One region of the Clostridium sp. TJA085 genome, then DNA from elsewhere that is predicted to be linked to it. Evidence: a T-box and tRNA genes for the amino acid it is inferred to sense, from the RefSeq annotation. Region 1 holds a T-box; the other holds one or more tRNA genes.
What was found. The T-box of region 1 lies ahead of metG (methionine--tRNA ligase). A T-box ahead of a tRNA ligase gene usually reads a tRNA of that ligase, here a tRNA-Met.
Positions count from the first base shown of each region.

Region 1 (4,322 bases):
ATTCCTGAAACTACCTGTCTAACTTCTCCACCTAAATCAACTTTTAATTTAAGTAATTTGTTAGCTTTCTTTATTGGCTCACACTCTAAAACTTTAACTACTCTTAAATCTATTTTTTCAAAATCTTCTATTGTTATTTCTTCTTTAATTGGTTGGATTTCTTTAACGTCTTCTTTAACTTCTTCTTTTTTAGAATTAGCCTCTATTTGAGCTTTTCTTAACTCTTCAAGTTCAGCAAGCTTTTTATCAACATCTATTCTTGGGAATAAACTATCTCCTTTTTTAACATTTGTTCCAGGAGCAGTTCCATCAAATCCTTCTAATGAATTCCAATCAGTTGCTGTAACAGCTAATTGTTCATTTATTTTTTCTGAAGTTGTTGGTAAGAATGATGATAATAAAACTGAAGTAAATCTTAAAGCTTCTGCTAAATTATAAAGAACTGTTCCAAGTCTCTCCTTTTTATCTTCATCCTTTGCTAATATCCATGGAGTTGTTTCATCAATATACTTATTAGCCCTTCTAACTAATTCAAATACATTTTCTAAAGCTTCAGGAAGCTTTAATGCATCTATTGATTCTGAAACCTTCTTTGGAGTTTCTAATGCTAAGTTAATTAGCTCATCATCTACATCTTCCTTACCTACTGGTGCTGGAATAACTCCATCAAAATATTTTTCTATCATTGCAACTGTTCTTGAAAGTAAATTTCCAAGGTCATTACAAAGATCTGAATTTATTTTCTTTATAAATATTTCGTTGTTAAATAATCCGTCTGCTCCAAATGGTATTTCTCTTAATAAGTAATATCTAACAGCATCTACACCAAAGTTTTCTACTAATGTAACTGGATCAACTACATTACCTTTTGATTTACTCATCTTTCCACCATCAACAAGTAACCATCCATGACCAAATATTTGTTTTGGTAATGGTAAATCTAAAGCCATTAACATTATTGGCCAATAAATTGTATGGAATCTTAATATATCCTTGCCTATTAAGTGAACATCTGCTGGCCAGTATTTATCAAATAATTCTGTATTATTGCTTCCATATCCTAATGCAGTTATATAGTTTGATAATGCATCAATCCATACATAAACAACATGCTTTTCATCAAATGTTACTGGAACTCCCCAATCAAAGCTAGTTCTTGAAACACAAAGATCTTGTAATCCTGGTTTTAAGAAGTTATTTAACATTTCATTTTTTCTAGATTCTGGTTGTATGAAATGTGGATGTTCTTCTATATATTTAATTAATCTATCAGCATATTTGCTCATTTTGAAGAAATAAGCTTCTTCTTTTGAAGTTTCAACTGGTCTTCCACAGTCTGGGCACTTTCCATCTACTAATTGACTTTCTGTCCAGAATGATTCACATGGAGTACAATATAACCCTTCATATGAACTCTTATATATATCTCCTTGATCATATAATCTTTTAAATATTTTTTGAACTGCTTCCACATGATAATCATCAGTTGTTCTTATAAACTTATCATAACTTATATTCATCATGCTCCAAAGGTCTTTTATTCCAGCAACTATTTCATCTACATGCTCTATAGGTTTTATACCTTTTTCTTCAGCTATTCTTTGAATTTTTTGACCATGTTCATCTGTTCCTGTTAAGAACATTACATCATATCCTGTTAATCTCTTAAATCTTGCTATTGCATCAGCTGCAACTGTTGTATAAGTGTTACCTATATGTAACTTCGTTGATGGATAATATATAGGTGTAGTAATATAATATGGTTTCTTACACATCTTAAAATCCTCCTTTATTTATATAAATATATCTTTTACTATAAAAAAACCTCTATGCATAATGCATAGAGGCGTTATATACGCGTACCACTCTATTTCTCCTTTGCCTCACGACAAAAAACTCAATAGGTAATAAAATTTACCTTACAATATAACGGTTGTTCCCGTATCCTTCTAACTCTCTAAGCTCAAAGGATGTGCTCCAAGGCCATATTCATAAAAGTCTATAACACTAGCTTTCAGCAAATTGCTAGCTCTCTTTAGATACATACTTTTACTACTCTTCTTTTCATAGCATTTATCTTTAATTTTAATATTTTAAATATATAATATTCTATATATTTTTATATGTCAATTGTTTTTAAATTGTAATCTTTATTAATAAAATTATTTACTTCTATGTGTTATAATATTTAAAAATCTATTTTGGGGGTTTTAATTATGAAGTTAAACGTGCATAGGGTTGGTTTACGTAATATAAAAACAGCTCTTGCGGTTACTGTTTGTATGATTATATTTCAATTTCTAGGACGAGAAAACGCATTTTATGCATGTATTGCTGCTGTTATTTGTATGAAGGATACAGTCTCAAGTTCCTTTACCATGGGTAAAAATAGACTTATCGGCACTATAATTGGTGGTATATTTGGTATGTTAATTATATTTATTATGATTAAATTTACCTTCTTATATGATTATAGCGCATTTATAACTGGACTTGGTATAGTTGCTGTAATTTACACTTGTAACCTTTTTAATAAACCAGGATCAGTTACAATTGCATGTATAGTACTTATAGGTATAATGATTAATTATAGTGGACCTCAATCTTATGCTTATGCCATTGGAAGAAGCATAGATACCGCAATAGGTATAATCGTAGCAATACTAATAAATAAATATTTTAATCCGCCTGAGGAGAAAGAATAAAGCTATAGTAAAAACTATAGCTTTATTCTTCTTTATAATCTACAACATCAATAATCTCACTCTGATCAACTGGTAATCTATAATTTAGTTTAGGTATTTCTAATTTTAATCTATAATTTTTAAATGATACCTTAAGTGATGATATATCTGAATCTGGAACAAAAAATTCTCTAGAAAATCCATCACCAAATTCTGATACAACCATAGACATATTATAACCATTAGAAAATACTTGCCTTCGATTTATATTTATATATATATAATCATCTTTATAATCTACTTTTATATCTTTTTTATCTATCCCTGGAAATACTCCTTCTATTATATATTTAGATTCATCTTCTTTCATATTTACATTTATAAAATCACCTTCATTAAAAAATTCTTCAATTGAACCAATATTTATACTACTAAAAAACTTAGAAAATGTTTGACTAAATATATTAGAAAAATCTCCTATGTTATTAATAATATTTCTATTTCCTATTCTTCTATTCATAATATCCCTCTTATAAAATTTTTCTTATTATAACTTATTAATATAAATATTATACTGACACATTTTAATTTATATATTAGGTAAGTTATTAATTATTCTAATAAAAAAAGTGTGGAAATTATCCACACTTTTAAAAATTAATATATTAATTTTCCACAACTTCATCCACTGGTTTTCCTATAAACTTAACAGCAATTACAAGTACTATTATTGCAACAGGTAATATTATATAAACAGGAACATTTAATCCAGCTGGTATATAACCTAATATTATTGTGGCTCCTGCAACAAACAGTGCATACCACATTTGTGTTTTTACGTGTTCTATATGATCACATCCAGCTCCCATTGATGAAAGTATTGTTGTATCTGATATTGGTGAACAGTGGTCTCCAAATATTGCTCCTGTAAGTACAGCACTTGTACTTAATACTATATAGCTCATATCTGGTGATATTGAATGAGCTAGAGGAATTGCAAGAGGCATAAGTATTCCCATTGTTCCATATGCAGTTCCGGTAGCAAATGATATTACAGCTCCTAATATAAATATAATACTTGGAAGTAAAAATGATGGTATTGATCCAGATAATAATGTAACTAAATATTTAGCAGTTCCCAAATCTTTTATTACTGAACTTAATGACCATGCAAGTAATAAAATTACTCCAGTTATTATAAGACCTTTCATTCCATCTACCCAAACTTCAACAGCTTCTGACACAGTAAATATCTTTTTACAAACTCCCATAGCAATTGCTATTATTGATGCAAATACTGCTGATTGGAAAAGTGCTGTTGATGCATCAGCTGCACTAAATGCTTCTCTTATTGCTGTAAAAGAAAACGGTGCATTAGTTACAACTTCTCTAAGTGCTACATCAGTTCCACCTATTATACTTGTATATCCACTATAATAAAAACTTATAAGAGCTGATATTATAAGTGCTCCTATTGGGATTATTGCATTCCAAATACTAAGCTTAACTCCTTCTTTTACTTTCATCTCATCTTCTGTACTTATACTTTCAAGCTCCGATTTTTTATCCTTAATACCTTTTCTAGCCCTAACTTCAGCCTTTCTCATAGGTCCAAAATCCCTAAGCATAACAGATGTA
Region 1 is NZ_JBZEEZ010000005.1:63,839-68,160, forward strand. Features, by position in the region: gene metG (methionine--tRNA ligase) at 1-1,775, opposite strand, end outside; T-box leader at 1,840-2,077, opposite strand; gene AC4FQW_RS11675 (FUSC family protein) at 2,217-2,705, shown strand; gene AC4FQW_RS11680 (Hsp20 family protein) at 2,728-3,204, opposite strand; gene AC4FQW_RS11685 (Na+/H+ antiporter NhaC family protein) at 3,350-4,322, opposite strand, start outside.

Region 2 (4,322 bases), on a different contig from region 1:
CAGGTTTATAATGTCAATAAATTTCAAACATTAAATGAAATATAAGTTAATAAGTGGTAAAATTTAATGGTGATTAAAGCTTATAAAAATAATTATAGTATATAGTTGGATTTAAATAATCGTATTAAAATACAAATAGCTATAAACTTTTTATCATATAGACTGGAGAAAATGTAATTTAAAATACGAATATAATTTTTTTATTTATATGTTGAGTTAGCAAGAACATCATTTATAGAATAGGTCATGTATCTAAGTTAAGAAATTTTCCTGAATATATTAAAGGAGTGAATTAAGTTAATAATAGATAGAGTAATTTAAAATAGTAATTATTATTTTAAATATATAGTTAAAGCATCTATAAAGATTAAATAAAAATATTAAAATGAAAAGGTGATTAAAGTGAAAATATATGATTTAACACATTATTTAGAAGATAATATGACTTCTTATTCAGAAGAAGAAGGATATTTTAAAAAAGAATTAAGTACAATAGATAAGGAGGGATACAATGTATTAAAAATATCTTTATCATCACATACTGGAACTCATATGGATTTTCCAAAACACGTATTTAGTGATGGGAAATTCTTAGATTCTTTTAATGTAGAAGATTTTATAGGAAGAGCATATATGATAAATTGTAAAGAAAGAAATATAATAGATTTAAAGTTTATTTTAAAGTATAAAAAAGAAATAGAAGAGTGTGATTATTTAATATTAAATACAGGATATGAAAAATATTGGAATGATAAAAAATATTTTTTAAATTATCCTATATTATCTTATGAAGCATCAAGATTTCTTAGTAACATAAGAACATTAAAAGGCATAGGGATCGACTGTATATCTATTGATTGTGAAGATGATGAAAAGTTAATAAATCATAAAAATCTTTTGAAAAATAATAAGCTTATAATAGAAAACCTTTGTGGATTAGATAAAATAAATGGTAATTTTAAGATAATAATAGCACCATTAAAAATAAAATCTGGAGATGGAGCACCTTGCAGAGTTTATGGAATAAATAATTAAAGAAAATATAAGTTAAAGAAGACTTCAATTAAAAATAAAATTTTAATTAAACTTAAAAGCTAGTTAGAAATCTAACTAGCTTTTTTTTTGGTTGCGGGAGCAGGACTTGAACCTACGACCTTCGGGTTATGAGCCCGACGAGCTACCAACTGCTCCATCCCGCGATATTTATTTAAATCATTCAGTAGGTTAACTATACTCCTAAATAAACACTTTGTCAACTAATTTATAAAATTATATAATTTTTACTTCTTTATGACCACAAGTAGGGCATTTAAAATTAATCTTTTCTATCTTTGAATTATCATAAGCATATAAGTATTCATTCATAATATCTCCACAAATAGGACAAATTAAAGTTTTTGAATTATTATTTGAAATTTTAGTTTTATTATTCATGATATCATCTCCTAAAAATAAGATATCACATTACTGAAAAAAGTAAAATGAAAATATTACTTTAAAAAAATAGAAAAAGCTGATATTATATCAATAAAGTTAAATCATAGTAAACATATAGGAATACTAAGAATATAATTTAGAATTAAGTTTATTTTAAAGGTAAATACTAATAAAAAGGAGGTATTACTTTGGAGATTTATTTAGATAATTCTGCAACTACAAAACCTTATAAGGAAGTAATTGAAGTTATGGGAGATGCAATGGAAAAATATTATGGTAATCCATCATCTTTACATAAGATAGGAATAAAAGCAGAAAAAAAGTTAGATGAATGTAGAGAATACATAGCTAGTACTATAAATGCAAATAAAGACGAAATTTATTTTACTTCTGGTGCAAGTGAAGGAAATAATTTAATTATAAAAGGTATACCAAAGAGCGGAAATCATGTTATAACAACTAAATTTGAACATCATTCAGTTCTTAAAGTATATGAGGATTTAGAGAAAAAAGGTATTAATGTTACATATTTGGATGTTGATAAAGATGGAATGATTTCTTTAAAGCAATTAGAAGATTCAATAAACAAAGATACAGTACTTATATCTATAATGTTTGTAAATAATGAAATTGGTTCTATTCAAGATATAGAAAAAATAGGAAAACTTATAAAAGAAAAGAGTAGTAGAGCGAAATTTCATGTTGATGCAGTTCAAGCTTATGGAAAATTTTTTATAAATGTTAAGAAAATGAATATAGATATCCTAACTACAACAGGACATAAATTTCATGGTCCTAAGGGAACTGGTTTCTTATATTTAAAAAAAGGAATAAGACCAAATTCTTTAATACATGGAGGAAGTCAAGAAAGTGGATTAAGAGCTGGCACTCATAATGTTCCAGGAATAATTGCACTTAAAAAGGCGTGTGAAATATCTTATGGTCATATATTAGAAAATTATGAGAATGTTCTAGAATTAAAGGCATATATGATAAATAAATTAAAAGAAATAGATAATATTTATATAAATAGTCCTAATGATGAAAAACACTCTCCATATATATTAAATATTACATTTAAAGGGGTAAGAGCTGAAGTGTTACTTCATATGTTAGAAGAAGATAACATATATGTTTCAACTGGATCTGCTTGTACATCAAAGACTAATATAGCAAGTGGAAGTTATGTTTTAAAAGCAATTGGTCTTTGTGATAAAGATGCTGAAGGTGGAGTAAGATTTTCTTTTAGTGAAGATAACACAAAAGAAGAAATTGATATAGTTATAAATAATTTAAAAAGGTCATTATCATTTTTAAGGAGGATAAAAAGATGAGTAAACTTATATTAGTGAAATATGCATCTGAAATATTTTTAAAAGGACTTAACAGAAATAAGTTTGAGAAAAGGTTAAGAGATAATATAAAGAAGAAGCTTAAAGGATTAGATTTTGAAATATTAAATGATCAAAATAGATATTTTATTAAAATAGATAATATAGAAGAAGGAATTAAAAGAATAAGAAAAGTATTTGGAATAGCAGAAATATGTGTAGTGACACAAGTTGAAAGAGATATGGATGCTATTAAGGAAGAGGTTTTAAAGAAAATTAAAGAATCAGAACCAAATACATTTAAAATTCAAACTAATAGAGCTAATAAGAGTTTTAAAGGAACGTCTATGGATATATCAAGAGAAATAGGAGCATATGTTCTTTCTATATATGAAGATAGTTTGGAAGTTGATGTTAAAAATCCTGAGTGCTTAGTTAATGTAGAGATAAGAGATAAAGCTTATATATATACTAATGCAGATAGAATAAAAGCAGTAGGAGGACTTCCTTATGGAATAAATGGTAGTACAATGCTTATGTTATCAGGAGGAATTGATTCTCCAGTAGCTGGTTATTTAATGGCGAGACGTGGAGTTGAACTTAATTGCATTTACTATCATAGTCATCCATACACATCAGAGAGAGCAAAGGATAAAGTAAAAGAGCTTGCAAAAATATTAAGTGAGTATACAGAAAAGGTTAGACTATTTATAGTTCCATTTACTGATATTCAAATGGAAATAATAAATAATTGTCCAGAAGATGAATTAACTATTATAATGAGAAGATTTATGATGAGAGTTGCTTGTAAGATGGCAGAAAAAGAGGGAATTCAATGTATATCAAGTGGGGAAAGCATAGGTCAAGTTGCAAGTCAAACTATGGAAGGGCTTACTGTTAGTACTGAAGTTGCTGATAGACCAGTATTTAGACCTCTTATAACAATGGATAAGGGTGACATAATGGATATAGCAAGAGAAATAGGAACTTATGAAACATCAATACTTCCATATGAGGATTGTTGTACTATATTTGTGCCAAAACACCCAAAAACAAAACCAGTAGTTAAATATATAAAAAAATCAGAAGAAAGCCTAAATATAGATGAATTAGTAGAAAAAGCTATAGAACAAACAGAAATTGTAGTATTTTAAATTTTATTTTAACCTTCTTTTAATATTTTAATATATTGATATAAAGGAATATTTTAAAAAATAGTGTACTTTATATTAAAAGGGGAGGCTAAATTATGCAATTTAAAATTACTCCTATTGAAGAAAAACAGTATTTAAATGGAGAAATTAGAGATGTACAAGATAAATTAATAGTCATTTGTCAAAGAAATAATTGTGTATGTTCAACTGTTAAAGGATCATTTTATTTAAGATTTAATGTTAATTTAGAATTTAATCAATTAAATAGGGATGTATTTAGATTATATTTATATCTTGATAGTCTAAGGTGCACAAATTCTATGTTAATAAAAATAAATGTTGAAATAAGAGAATGTGGAAATAATATAGAAAATAGCTGTATAAGTTATAGAATAAATTC
Region 2 is NZ_JBZEEZ010000003.1:116,684-121,005, reverse strand. Features, by position in the region: gene AC4FQW_RS09895 (cyclase family protein) at 403-1,035, shown strand; tRNA gene AC4FQW_RS09890 (tRNA-Met) at 1,124-1,199, opposite strand; gene AC4FQW_RS09885 (hypothetical protein) at 1,270-1,434, opposite strand; gene AC4FQW_RS09880 (cysteine desulfurase family protein) at 1,626-2,771, shown strand; gene thiI (tRNA uracil 4-sulfurtransferase ThiI) at 2,768-3,922, shown strand; gene AC4FQW_RS09870 (hypothetical protein) at 4,018-4,322, shown strand, end outside.
Region 2: it has a tRNA-Met gene. The T-box ahead of metG (methionine--tRNA ligase) is inferred to sense a tRNA for this amino acid. The anticodon was not compared.